DNA from 2 places in the Shewanella sp. 553 genome. Region 2 is predicted to be linked to the other one. Evidence: predicted binding sites of a transcription regulator. Region 2 holds the regulator's gene; the other holds the start of a gene.
The links. The regulator NrdR, encoded in region 2, represses ribonucleotide reductase genes. The targets are predictions, from matches to a motif close to AAACACNANATNTNGTGTTT.
Positions count from the first base shown of each region.

Region 1 (7,274 bases), 960 kb from region 2:
ATGTTATTATCTACATTATGGAAAAACCTACAACTCAGAGTGTTAACAGTTTGTTGACGTGAATCTGGCCAGTTGCTAGCATGGTTGCAATACTGTGGGCTATATTTAAATATGTTCTGTTTATAATTTTATAGGGAAATAATGATTATAAATAAATGTGACTATATATTCGCGATTTCCTTATCGAGCGGCGACTTTGCTTACGTAATTAATCCTATTCCAATATGTGAAAAATAGTTGCTTAGGCACAATCCTAGATCATTATGGTAGAACACACTAGAATTCAATAACCACTTAAGAGTTGGTAAATCATGATTGCAAATAAAAAAGTACTATCATCACTACTTATTTTAGCCATAATGTCTATTGTGTTTGTCTATTTTTATAGTTCAAGCAATGATTCATCCGTATCAGAAAGTAATGAAGTTAAAGAAAGTGAAAACCTTGATTTTGTGAGTGATGTCGGCAATGCTTTATCTAACAGTTATGAAGGTAAATCAAATAATCAGATTTCTGAAACTGATAGGCAAAGTTATAAAATAGGAGATAAGCAGATAAAAGTTAGCGACATTGGTGAAAAACTTTATCAATCGATCGTGAGTGATAATGTTGTTGATGGCGTTACTCTAGCAGCAATAATGACATCTCCTGTATATAGAGAGATTGTTAAAGAACTGCCTAATTATACAAATAAAGAGTCTGATACTGTTGAGTATGAAAACCGTATTAGCGACTATATAAACAAGTCAGATGTCAATCCACTTCTTAGCGATTATGATGTCGCGTGTAATAATGATATATGCTTTGGTTACTTTTCTTCGGAATCTAAAGATGAATTAGATAAGTTTTTTATTGAGTTTATTCGTGGGGATAGTTCACCGACTCATAAATCGGGTTTTGTTAACTCTATGGAAGTTCATAATTCCGACACTGGAATTTTTGAGTACCGTATTTCTTTTAACTCCAATCCTGACGTTAAATCCATAACCCTGCCTAGATAATAAAGTGAGCCAAATTATGGTTTCGTCACTGTCAACATAATAAAAAGGCTAACCGATGAGGTTAGCCTTTTTATTAAACCAACGGCTCGACACTGTTGAGCCAGCAATGCTGTTAACAATTTGCGATAGTCTTAATGTTGAGCCTATGTAGAACGATCGCAACTGGTAGAAATCGTTGCCCGCTTCCTGCGCAATAACAGTGTCTAAACTTGCTGGGTCGCAGGGTGAGAGCATGAATGCTTAAATATCACCCAACGTCTTTAAGCCTGCTGTTAGTACCTGCTCCAGATAATCAGTGCTGCCGTGTGCACGCTTCTGTTTGCGTGGGATACTGATTTTTCGAGTTGTTTCCGCTCGGAGCATATTCAACGCTATCTTCCTTGCTCCGGACAATACCTCCGCCGCATTGCCTCTATATATTTGACATTGGTCTTCCTTCATCGACGCGTCCAATACCCAATGCAGGCTATTTTCAACCGCCCAGTGGCTGCGTACTGCATTGGCAAAACGAGCCTTACTCAGTTTGGCTGAACTGATGTAATAACGGTACTCAAGGGATTCATTGCCGCTTTTCGTTCGACGATAGCTTAACGCAACACCAATACTTTTAAGCCCTTTCCATTCAGGGAAAGCGTCGGCTAAGCTGCCTGCGTCCATTACACAATAGGCTCTAGCTTCGTTACGTCCGTGCTGCTTCTCTAAGCAAAGCACTTCTTCGTCAATCTCGCTGCCAAGCGCCTTACGAACGGCATTATGCAGTGTTTTTTGATTACCTTTTACGGCAAGTAAATAATCTCCACCCCGCTCAATAATTTGTTCGGCGATATCTGTCTGACATCCCATGGCATCTATTGATATCAGACAACCTTTTATATCCAACAGCGCCAGTAATGCGGGAATGGCGGTAATTTCATTCGACTTACTTTCGGTTTTAACTTGCCCAAGCACGACGTTATTTTCTGTTGCGAAGGCATTTACCATGTGGATGGCTGACAGTCTGTTCTCGCGATTATATGAACCACATAGCCGTTTACCATCTATCGCAATAAGCTGACCGTCGGATAACTCAGCAACAGACTTCATCCAGTCGATAAAGCAATACTGAAACTGCTCGCTATCTATTCTCGATATGACTCGAGCAATAGTGTCATGAACAGGTAACCCATTCTTAAAAAGTCCTTTTTTGGCAAACCAGTTAAAGTGGAGATCGCCAAAATCTTCGATATCTTCCCAACCTTGTGCCCCAGCTATTGAGGCACAAACCACGAGGAATAAAATATCAGTAAATAGATGCTCGACTTTGGCTGACTGACGAGGATCTTCTAAGGAACTAAAGAACTGTTGAAATGCACCGGAGTTCATAGGGCTCTCCACAAAAGAGAGTATAAGATCACAGCCAATATGGCCCGTCCAGCTATTTGAGCGAATATCACCCTAATAGCTCAAATTATGTTCGCGATCTCGCCCTGGCTGGGTCGACATTTTAGTTGACTGGATATTATTGGTCGATGTGGCAGTGCTTTTTGTCGAGATTGACGCTCGTGTGACAACTACATTAACACCTTGAGTAGATAAGGCTAAGTCCACGTCGCCATCGGGATGGCAGCAACAAGGCAGACATTCATCGGCCTCCAGTTCAACTAAAGGCTCAGTATGGTATATCACCGAGCCATGATTGAGTTTGGTTTTACAGGCACCACAAAAGCCGTTTCGGCATTCTGAAAATACCTTAACGTTTTTCTGTTCTAGTGCCTGTAGCAGGCTAACGTGCTGCTCTGTATAGAGTAGCACTGGCTGGCCTTGTAGGCTGACAATGGGCGCTTTTTTAAAGGTCGCTTGCTTAAACGTCATGCTGTTAATTATCTAACATCTATTTATTGAGCTATGATTGCTCACGTTATTGTGACTAAAAATAGGATGCATCGATTTATCCATGCAGGACTATTAGCCACTCAATCACAGAGCCATATCATCACAGATCAAAATCGGCAAACTGACTTTCATCGACTGAAGAGTCAATTTGGCCCACAAGGTAAGATGATACTTCTACCTCTTGCGGTGCGACCTGTACTGAATCACTCTCTAGCCAGTTCTTCATCCAAGGCAGCGGGTTGCTCTGATCTGCGTACGGACTGACTAAGTTAACCGATTTCATACGCTCGTTAGTGATGTACTCAACGTATTGGCATAAGATCTGTTCGTTAAGACCGATCATTGAGCCATCTTTGAATAGGTATTTTGCCCACTCTTTTTCTTGCTCTGCCGCTTTGATAAAAATATCTGTGGCTATTTGCTCACACTCTTTGGCAATGTCCCCCATCTCTGGATCGTCTTTACCCGCTTGCATAATCTTAAGGATATGCTGGGTACCATTTAGGTGCAAAGCTTCATCACGGGCGATCAATCGAATAATTTTAGCGTTACCTTCCATAACTTTACGTTCAGCGAAGGCAAAAGAGCAGGCAAAACTGACGTAAAAACGAATCGCTTCCAATACGTTAACCGACACCATACACAGATACAGTGCTTTTTTGATCTCACGCTGGGTGACCACGACGTGTTTACCGTCAACCTCGTGCGTACCTTCACCAAACAAGTGGAAGGCTTGGCTAAGGACAATTAGCTTATCGTAGTACTCGGCAATATCGCTAGCACGTTTGAGGATCTCTTCATTGGCGACGATATCGTCAAATACTACCGATGGGTCGTTAACAATGTTACGGATAATGTGAGTGTATGAGCGTGAATGAATGGTTTCAGAAAACGACCAAGTTTCAATCCAGGTTTCTAACTCGGGTAATGATACCAAGGGTAAAAATGCCACGTTAGGTGAGCGGCCTTGAATCGAGTCAAGCAGAGTCTGATACTTTAAGTTTGAAATGAAAATATGCTTTTCATGATCGGGTAGTGCTGCATAGTCGATTTTGTCTTTGCTGACATCAACTTCTTCTGGTCGCCAGAAAAACGATAATTGCTTTTCGATTAGCTTTTCAAAAACTTCATATTTTTGAATATCATAACGCGCTACGTTAACCGATTGTCCCAAAAACATGGGTTCCAATGAGGCATTATTAGCGGTTTGACAAAATGTAGAATAGGCCATGTTTCTATCTTCCGACAATGGGGGCTAAGCCCCCATATATTAACGTGAAATACTGATGATAAACATCAAGTGATTAGATCTTACACGCGCCGCCAGCGCAACTATCATCTTCTTTTTCAATGGCGGTGATATCGTCATGACTATCTGAGGCGCCATCACGAGTGTTGTGATAGTAAAGTGTCTTCACACCGTATTTGTAAGCGGTCAATAGATCTTTTAGCAACACTTGCATAGGGACTTTTGACCCAGGGAAACGACTTGGGTCATAGTTAGTATTGGCTGAAATCGATTGGTCGACAAACTTCTGCATTAACCCCACTAATTGCAAATAACCATCGTTGTTCGGCATTTGCCATAATAACTCATAGCTATGCTGATACTTTTCAAAGTCAGGCACCACTTGCTTAAGCTGACCATCTTTACTGGCTTTCACGCTGATTAATCCGCGTGGAGGTTCAATGCCATTGGTCGCATTTGAGATCTGTGATGAGGTCTCTGATGGCATCAGGGCCGACAGCGTAGAGTTACGCAGGCCATGAGTCACTATCTCTTCACGCAGTGTTTCCCAATCAAGGTGCAATGGTTCGTCACAAATTTTATCCAAGTCACGCTTATAGGTGTCTATGGGTAAAATGCCTTTGGCATAATTAGTCTCATGGAACAAAGGGCAAGCGCCTTGTTCTTTCGCCAAGTTTACCGAAGCTTTCAATAGATAATATTGGATAGCTTCAAAGGTTCTGTGGGTAATGCCGTTGGCTGAGCCATCGGAGTAACGTACCCCTTCCTTAGCCAAGTAGTTGGCGAAGTTAATCACGCCTATCCCTAAGGTACGACGGTTCATCGATGCTTTATGAGCCGAGGTTATAGGGTAATCTTGATAATCGAGTAGATTATCTAACGCACGTACAGCCAGATCAGCTAATGGCTCTAGCTCTTCAAGATTCTTAATTGCACCTAAGTTAAGGGCTGATAAGGTACACAGCGCGATTTCACCGTTAGGATCGTCTACATTGTTCAGTGGTTTGGTTGGCAGAGCGATTTCTAAACACAAGTTAGATTGACGCACTGGTGCTACTTTAGAGTCGAATGGGCTGTGAGTATTACAGTGATCGACGTTTTGAATATAGATACGACCAGTAGAAGCGCGCTCTTGCATCATTAATGCAAATAGCTCAACGGCTTTAATTTGCTTCTTACGAATGTTGTCATCCGCTTCATATTGCAGATAAAGACGTTCAAACTCGGCTTGGTCTTCAAAAAATGCATCATACATACCAGGTACGTCAGATGGGCTGAATAGGCTTATCATGCCACCTTGGATCAAGCGCTGATACATCAACTTGTTGATCTGAACACCATAATCCAAATGACGAATACGGTTATCGTCAACACCACGGTTGTTTTTCAATACCAGCAGTGATTCAACTTCTAAATGCCACATAGGGTAGAAGAGGGTCGCTGCGCCGCCACGAACGCCGCCTTGTGAGCACGACTTAACCGCGGTTTGGAAATACTTATAAAAAGGTAAGCAACCGGTGTGGAAAGCTTCGCCGCCACGAATTGGGCTACCTAGCGCACGAATGCGACCAGCATTAATACCAATACCGGCACGTTGTGATACGTACTTTACAATGGCCGACGCGGTAGCATTGATTGAGTCTAAGCTATCGCCACATTCAATCAGTACGCACGAACTGAACTGACGCGTAGGGGTACGCACACCCGCCATGATGGGGGTGGGTAGCGAGATCTTAAAGGTTGAAGTCGCATCATAGAAGTTTTTTACATAATCTAGACGCGTCTCTCTTGGGTATTTGGCAAACAAACATGCCGCAACCAGGATATATAAGAACTGGGCGCTCTCATAAATCTCATGACTAACCCGGTTTTGCACTAAGTACTTGCCTTCGAGCTGTTTAACGGCTGCGTAAGAGAAGTTCATGTCGCGCCAGTGATCGATATGCTCATCAAGCAAATCTAACTCTTCGCGAGTGTAGTCACTTAGGATGTGGCTATCGTATTTGCCCATCTCCACCAGCTTAATGACATGATCATATAGCTTAGGCGGTTCAAATTGACCAAAGGCTTTCTTACGCAAATGGAAGATAGCTAAACGGGCAGAGAGAAACTGATAATCAGGTGATTCTGGCGAGATTAAATCTGCGGCAGCCTTAATAATGGTTTCATGAATTGCTTCAGTTGGAATTCCATCATAAAACTGAAGGTGAGAACGTAATTCCACTTCAGAGACAGAGACATTTTTCAGTCCATTTGCCGCCCAAGTGATCACTCGGTGGATCTTATCGAGATCGATAGTTTCACGTTCGCCACTGCGTTTAGTGACTTGCATAGTGCTGTTCATTAAAGATAAGCCTTGATTAAATATTGTGGTCATATGAGCTGGAAAATACACTCAACGTTTCCCTGTCAAAACAATCGAAAAGTTAACAAAAACTACCAAAATACAACTTAGGTTTTAGTGGCTTCGATCGTCACTCACACACAATATATGGTGTTATATAAATAATAGGATACAAGATAGTGAGGTTGGTGGCATTTTGCAAGCGGCATTTTAGGGGACAAGTTGTGGATATCTTGGGGGTAACATTAAGGGTTAGTAACGGCTAACCTTTAAGGCTTGTTTTCAATAATGCTTGCTGATTTTGAGTAAGTTTTGTGCTGCTAAATTTAATCTAATAGAACGCTAGTTTTATCATCGATCGCGACGATCGATGATTGGCAAATGGGTTGTGAGATGGCGAGCAAATCACTGTAAATATCCATCAAGGTGCTTCGATGTAAAACACTGGAAATCATAAAACGACATTTCAAAGCAACATTTTATAAAAAATCGTCAAAAGCAGCGTGTTTTTAAAACCAACACCAGCAAATCGCTATAGTGCGATTTACTGGTTATCAGTGGTTTCGTTTACGTATTATGGCTGACAGAGGCTTGAGCAAGATAGTCGATAATTGCGTATGGCTTATCAAAGCATATTTGATGTGGCCAATCAGCTGGCTTGTCATCTTTAGCGATATAGCCCCACATGGCGATCCCCCCATGCATGTGGCTATTTTGCGCCGCTTCAAGATCGCGCCGTGCATCACCGATATAGATGATGTTACCAGCATCACAGCCCAGCTGCTGCGCAGCTAACAGCATCGGCGCT
Region 1 covers NZ_CM181701.1:2,025,330-2,032,603, reverse strand. The annotation lists gene AC5YBZ_RS09145 (hypothetical protein) at 312-1,001, shown strand; gene AC5YBZ_RS09140 (ISAs1 family transposase) at 1,242-2,363, opposite strand; gene yfaE (class I ribonucleotide reductase maintenance protein YfaE) at 2,436-2,852, opposite strand; gene nrdB (class Ia ribonucleoside-diphosphate reductase subunit beta) at 2,974-4,104, opposite strand; gene nrdA (class 1a ribonucleoside-diphosphate reductase subunit alpha) at 4,178-6,466, opposite strand; gene AC5YBZ_RS09120 (HAD family hydrolase) at 7,034-7,274, opposite strand, start outside.
Region 1: a site for NrdR is predicted at 6,603-6,622, ahead of nrdA (class 1a ribonucleoside-diphosphate reductase subunit alpha). Genes of this name have one in related genera too.

Region 2 (7,274 bases):
ATTCAGCTGTTGACAGCGGGCTTTCGTCATGGTTTGGCAAATTAAACCACGTCCAAATGTCGCCATAAAGTTGATCGCCTCAGGGGTGACAAGATCTGCCGCCATGATAAGATCGCCTTCGTTTTCTCTATCTTCGTCATCCATCAAGATAACCATCTTGCCTAAACGAATATCTTCGATAATCGCTTCTATGCTATGTAGTGCCATTGTTAGACCTTGAAATGTTCTTCTAGTAATAAATATTTAATCTGCTATTGGTTGGCAATGCCAGCCTCTATCTTAAAAAGCCTGAGCGAGCTAACAGATCCAGCGTCACTTCTGGGGCTTTGCTAACATTTTCATCTGCATTGTGCTCCGAATACGTCATTAAACGCTCTAAATGACGTGCGATCAGATCCACCTCGATATTAACGCTATCGCCGGCTTTTAAGTTAATCAGGGTGGTTTCACCCGCGGTATGCGGCACTATGGTTAAGCGAAAGCGTTCGCCTTGCACCTCATTCACCGTCAGGCTAACGCCATCGATGGTAATGGAGCCTTTATGGGCGATGTAGCGCGCCAAACCTTGAGGCGGCGTTAACCAAAATTCGATAGCCTTACCACGGTATTGCCTATCGTCGACGTAAGCGACGCCATCGACATGACCGCTCACCATATGACCCCCTAAGCGTGTGGTCGGTGTGACAGCTTTTTCTAAATTAACCGCTTGCCCCACTTGATAATGAGCAAAGCCTGTCAGTGACACTGTCTCGGCTGAGATATCGGCAACATAACCGTCGCTTAAGCATTCCACCACGGTGAGACACACGCCATTGGTGGCAATACTGTCACCGAGTTTGACATCACTTAAGTCCAGCTTACCACTGGCCACGGTGAGACGAATATCGTCGCCACGGCGCTCAATTTTTCTTAGATTTCCTACTGACTCAATGATCCCAGTAAACATCTTTACCTACTTAGTTGCTCTGCACTTTAACAGGAGTGTGCACATAAATTAAATGTAAAACGCGTATCGTCACCGAGCTTACGCTCATCAGTTAACACTAACTTAGGCAGTTGCGTCATCTGAGTATAGTCGGGTAACTGGAGTAAATTACGCCCGTGGCTGCCAAGCAATTTAGGCGCTTGGTATAAGACCAATTCATCGGCCAGTTGCTGTGCCATAAAAGCCCCCGCCAAGGTGGCGCCAGCTTCGACCATCACGCTATTGCACGTTTGCCCTAGATGCGCCAGCAATGCAGCGAGCGGCACGCGCCCCTCTTGGGCGTCAAGCTGTAAATGGCTCACATGTTGTGGCCAGAAGGCCTGTACCGACGGGCTGTAAGGCGTACAAGACACCAATAAGACAGGTGATGGGATGGCCAATAATTTTGCTTGGCTCCCTAAGCGCGCCTGACTATCGAGCACCACCCGCAATGGCTGCTTTAACAGCTCAGCAGGCAGAGAATCGGCTAGGCTGCCAAGCTCTTGATGGCGCACATTCATGCTGGGATCATCTTGCAATACGCTATCGATGCCGGTTATCACCGCACAATGACGCGCGCGCATTCGCTGCACATCGCGACGGGCATTAGCGCCCGTTATCCACTTCGATGTGCCATTGGACAGCGCCGTTTTACCGTCTAAACTGGCGGCCAACTTAATGCTCACCCAAGGCAATCCTGTCGCCATACGCTTCATAAAGCCTTGATTCAGCGCGGCCGCCTCATCACGCAGTAGTTCGATATCGACCTCAATGCCGGCTTGCTGCAGCATCTTGATACCACGTCCAGACACCTGCGGATTAGGGTCGGTTACCGCTACCACCACCCGCGCCACTTGCGCATCGATCAACGCCTGTGCACACGGCGGGGTGCGGCCATAGTGGCTACACGGCTCTAGAGTGACATAAGCGGTTGCCCCTTGGGCTTGCTCGCCAGCCATGCGCAGTGCATGCACTTCGGCATGGGGGCCGCCCGCGGCAATATGATAACCTTCGCCGACCACCTTGCCCGCCAGGGTGATAACACAGCCCACGCTCGGGTTAGGTCGAGTGGTATAGCGCCCTTTACGCGCTAACTTGATGGCTTTTGCCATCATTTCAATGTCAAATTTTGACCACGCCATGTGCCATATCCATGCAATCTAATGATTAAAAATCGGTTTATTTGGTCGACTTAGGACTCTGCAGTTTCGCAATGGCGTCACCAAACTCGGACACATCTTCAAAGGCGCGATACACAGAAGCGAAGCGGATATAGGCGACTTTATCGAGGTGGACCAAGTGGTCCATCATCAAATTACCTATCATCTCAGAGGTGACTTCGCGCTCACCGGTGGCGCGCAGCGTCGACTTTATCTTACTTAGTGCCTGCTCAATTTCATCCATAGATACCGGACGTTTCTCGACTGCGCGTAACATGCCGCCCCGCAGCTTTTCTTCATCGAACGGCTGGCGACTACCGTCTTGCTTAACCACTCGCGGCATTACTAACTCGGCGCCTTCAAAAGTGGTGAATCTTTCATGGCACTCTAGGCATTCACGGCGACGGCGAACCTGATGACCATCGGCAACCAAGCGAGAATCGATCACCTTAGTATCGGTTGCGCTGCAAAACGGACAATACATTGAGCCTCCAGCATAAAAGCACTTAAATAGATCGGTTGGCATGCATAAAAAAGCCAACTGAGAGATACAAAAATGGCCGCTATCATAGCGGCCATCGAAGTTTACCTGATTTAACCCTTAAGGTTAACCGTAAACAGGGAACTTAGCGCACAAATCAAGGACCTGGTTTTTCACCCGCTCGATAGTGGCTTCGTTGTTGATGTCATCAAGCACATCACACATCCAGTTAGTTAACTCAACCGCTTGCGCTTCTTTGAAACCACGACGCGTGATCGCTGGCGAGCCGATACGCAGACCCGAGGTCACAAAAGGTGAGCGAGGATCGTTAGGCACTGAGTTTTTGTTCACTGTGATGTTGGCACGGCCAAGTGCAGCATCAGCGTCTTTACCTGTGATATCTTTGGCAATCAAATCAAGCAGGAATAGGTGGTTGTCGGTACCGCCAGACACTACATCATAACCGCGCTGGATAAAGGTGTTTGCCATCGCTTTGGCGTTAACAACCACTTGCTCTTGGTACGTTTTAAACTCAGGCTCTAATGCTTCTTTGAACGCCACCGCTTTAGCCGCGATAACGTGCATCAATGGACCACCTTGGCCACCTGGGAATACCGCTGAGTTTAGCTTCTTGTAAATATCTTCATCATCACAGGCCGACAAGATCAAGCCGCCACGTGGGCCAGCCAGAGTCTTATGGGTTGTAGTGGTCACCACGTGTGCATGTGGCAGTGGATTAGGGTAGATACCCGCAGCCACTAGACCTGCAACGTGCGCCATATCGACAAACAGGTAAGCACCGACTTTGTCTGCGATTTCGCGGAACTTGCCCCAATCGATAATACCAGAGTAGGCACTGAAACCGGCGATAATCATCTTAGGTTGATGCTCAACGGCAAGGCGCTCAACTTCGGCGTAATCAATCTTACCAGTGGTTTCGTCGATACCGTACTGCACGGCATTGTACAATTTACCCGAGAAGCTCACGTGAGAGCCATGGGTCAAGTGACCACCGTGGGCAAGGCTCATCCCCAAAACGGTATCGCCGCCTTGAAGTAGCGCCATAAATACCGCTGAGTTAGCTTGTGAACCAGAGTGAGGCTGAACGTTGGCGTAAGTGGCACCAAATAGCTCTTTGGCGCGAGAGATAGCGAGTTCTTCTGCGATATCCACATACTCACAACCACCATAGTAACGCTTACCCGGGTAACCTTCGGCATACTTGTTAGTCAGCTGAGAACCTTGCGCTTCTAATACACGAGGACTGGTGTAGTTTTCAGAGGCGATAAGCTCGACGTGCTCTTCTTGGCGACGAGTTTCATCTTGGATCGCTTGAAACAGTTGTGGATCGAAGTCCGCAATATTCATCTCTTTTTTCAGCATTGGTCACTCCAGCTGTTAAAGTCTTATTTAAGTAGGGTTGCGCGGTATTCTACAGTGCAATTGATCACAATCCCAGCATTAGCAACATGAAATTAGCCGTAATTCAGGCTTAGAAATATTCATCTAAGTGCCCCACAGCAGCCAACGCCATAAGCGAGTCATTGTTTGGCAAGCGGATTCTGTTACAAGCCATAAAAGTGACTGTTTACAGCACTTTGATAAAAAACACTGTTTTCGTTTTAGGATAAACCTTGGGTGGCATAAACCGAAAAGTCAGCCCAAAAGCAATTGATGCACACGCCGCCGGCGCCCATCTTCTAAAATACGATTTAAGTTCATACACGATTGCAGTAGAATTGGCGCCATTGTTTTGTCGGAGAGTAAATTTGTTATGGCACAATTTGTTTATAGCATGCTACGAGTGGGCAAAATTGTCCCACCTAAAAAGCAGATCCTAAAAGATATTTCCTTAAGCTTTTTTCCTGGCGCCAAGATTGGTGTATTGGGTCTCAACGGCTCAGGTAAATCGACCCTACTGCGCATTATGGCCGGCCTCGATACCGACATTGAGGGTGAAGCCCGCCCCATGCAGGACCTTAAAATCGGTTACCTGCCCCAAGAGCCGAAGCTGGATGAACAGCAAACCGTACGTGAAGCGATTGAAGAAGCGGTCAGCGAGGCGAAAAATGCCCTTGCTCGCTTAGATGAAGTCTATGCGCTGTACGCCGAGCCCGATGCCGACTTTGATGCGTTGGCCAAAGAACAAGGCCGCCTCGAAGCCATTATTCAAGCGCAAGACGCTCACAACCTCGATAACATCTTAGAGCGCGCCGCAGATGCGCTGCGCCTACCAGATTGGGACACTAAAATTGAAGTCTTATCTGGGGGTGAACGTCGCCGTGTGGCCTTGTGTCGTTTACTGCTCGAAAAACCCGATATGTTGCTGCTCGATGAGCCGACCAACCATTTGGATGCCGAGTCAGTTGCTTGGCTAGAGCGCTTCTTACAAGATTACACTGGCACCGTTGTGGCTATTACCCACGATAGGTACTTCCTCGACAACGCCGCTGGTTGGATCTTAGAGCTTGACCGTGGTGAAGGGATCCCTTGGGAAGGCAACTACTCTTCTTGGCTTGAGCAAAAAGATGCCCGCCTTAAACAAGAGTCGGCCACCGAAAACGCCCGCCAAAAAACCATTGCCAAAGAACTTGAATGGGTTCGCCAGGGGGCTAAAGGCCGTCAATCTAAGGGCAAGGCCCGTATGGCGCGTTTTGAAGAGCTTAATACTAACGATTACCAAAAGCGTAATGAGACTAACGAACTCTTTATTCCACCTGGACCCCGTTTGGGTGACAAGGTCATTGAAGTTAACAACCTGACCAAGTCTTATGGCGATCGCGTCCTTATCGACAATTTAAGCTTCTCAGTGCCTAAAGGCGCTATCGTGGGTATTATCGGTGCCAACGGCGCGGGTAAATCGACCCTGTTTAAGATGCTTACCGGCGCCGAGCAGCCTGATAGTGGCAGCATAGAAATTGGTGAGTCGGTGAAGATTGCCTCGGTCGATCAGTTCCGTGATTCGATGAATGATAAAAATACCGTTTGGCAAGAGATCTCTGGCGGCCAAGATATCATGCGGATCAACAACACCGAAATCCCAAGTCGCGCCTATGTGGGTCGCTTTAACTTCCGTGGTGGCGATCAGCAAAAAATTATCGGCAGCCTCTCGGGTGGTGAGCGTAACCGAGTTCATTTAGCCAAACTGTTGCAAGCGGGCGGCAACGTACTGTTACTCGATGAACCCACCAACGATTTAGACGTCGAAACCTTACGCGCCTTGGAAGAAGCCCTGCTTGAATTCCCAGGTTGCGCCATGGTTATCTCCCATGACCGTTGGTTCCTCGACAGAATCGCTACCCATATTTTAGATTATCGCGACGAAGGCCAAGTGAACTTCTACGAAGGTAACTACACCGAGTACACCACGTGGTTAAAAGAGACCTTAGGCACTGAGGCCATCGAGCCTCATCGCCTAAAATACAAGCGTATCAGCTGATCTCATTGACGTTCAAAATCGCCAGGCTTGATGCTGGCGAGCTCAGGTAAATTGATAACGGCTAAAGCGACCAAACGGAGACCCTAGGGTCTCCGTTTTCTATTAAAGGAGCTTATTTTAAATGACGTGTGTTTGAGGCTGAAGTTTAGAACAGGCTTAAACGAGTTGAGTTTCATCAGGTCTCAGGCAACTCCCCTGATCCTCATCGCCCCAGCGTCGCCTACAAAAACACACAGCAATGCAAAATAGTGCTAACATCTCTGGCAACAACTCACAGCGACAAACCGAGAATTCGCGCGCTCAATACGTCCAAAACCCCGCGAGCGCCGACAGAATAAAAGAGAGAGACCTTTGAAGCCCCTGCAATCTATCCATTTGTTTTGGCTGTTATTACTCAGTAACAGTTCGCTTGCTACTCCACAGGCGCAAGATAATACGCCTATCCATGATGGCCCCTATGTGTTTATCGAACCAGGGGCTGCCCAGCCGCAAACGGCGCACTGGATCTGCCACAATCAATTAGCTCAAACCCCAATTAAGCAAGCCAAGCTGCGCCGCCCCAGTGATTGCGCCCAATTGCCTGAGCCCACACTGAATCCCCATGCGACAGCGCTGTTACCCGATACTTATGAAGGGGTAAACAAAGTTATTGCCCTGAGCGATGTTCACGGTCAATACGATGTACTGATTAACTTGCTGCGTCGTCATAAGGTTATCGATAATCAGCAGCGCTGGGCCGCAGGAGATGCGCACTTGGTGATGACAGGCGATATGTTTGACCGTGGCCATCAGGTTAATGAAGTATTGTGGTTTATGTATCAACTTGACCAGCAAGCCCAAGCGGCCGGTGGCCAACTGCATCTGTTAATGGGCAATCACGAACAGATGGTGATGCGCGGTGACCTCCGCTATGTGCATCCGCGCTATCACACCGCCAGCGAACAACTGGGGCGCAGTTATGATGCACTCTATGCTAATGACACAGTACTAGGCCAATGGCTTAGAAGTAAGCACACCATAGTCAAAATTAATGACACGCTATTTTTACACGGTGGCATAAGCCAAGAGTGGATCGATCGTAAATTAACCTTAAGCCGTGCCAATGCCTTATATCGACAACATATCGATACGTCTAAGCCCGAACTGAAGCAAGATGATTTGCTTAACTTTTTATTTTTCGGCAATGGTCCCACTTGGTACCGTGGCTACTTTAAAGCTAACTTTAATCAG
Region 2 covers NZ_CM181701.1:1,063,105-1,070,378, reverse strand. The annotation lists gene ribBA (bifunctional 3,4-dihydroxy-2-butanone-4-phosphate synthase/GTP cyclohydrolase II) at 1-207, opposite strand, end outside; gene AC5YBZ_RS04790 (riboflavin synthase) at 275-946, opposite strand; gene ribD (bifunctional diaminohydroxyphosphoribosylaminopyrimidine deaminase/5-amino-6-(5-phosphoribosylamino)uracil reductase RibD) at 973-2,106, opposite strand; gene nrdR (transcriptional regulator NrdR) at 2,144-2,608, opposite strand; gene glyA (serine hydroxymethyltransferase) at 2,732-3,988, opposite strand; gene ettA (energy-dependent translational throttle protein EttA) at 4,380-6,044, shown strand; gene AC5YBZ_RS04765 (metallophosphoesterase) at 6,396-7,274, shown strand, end outside.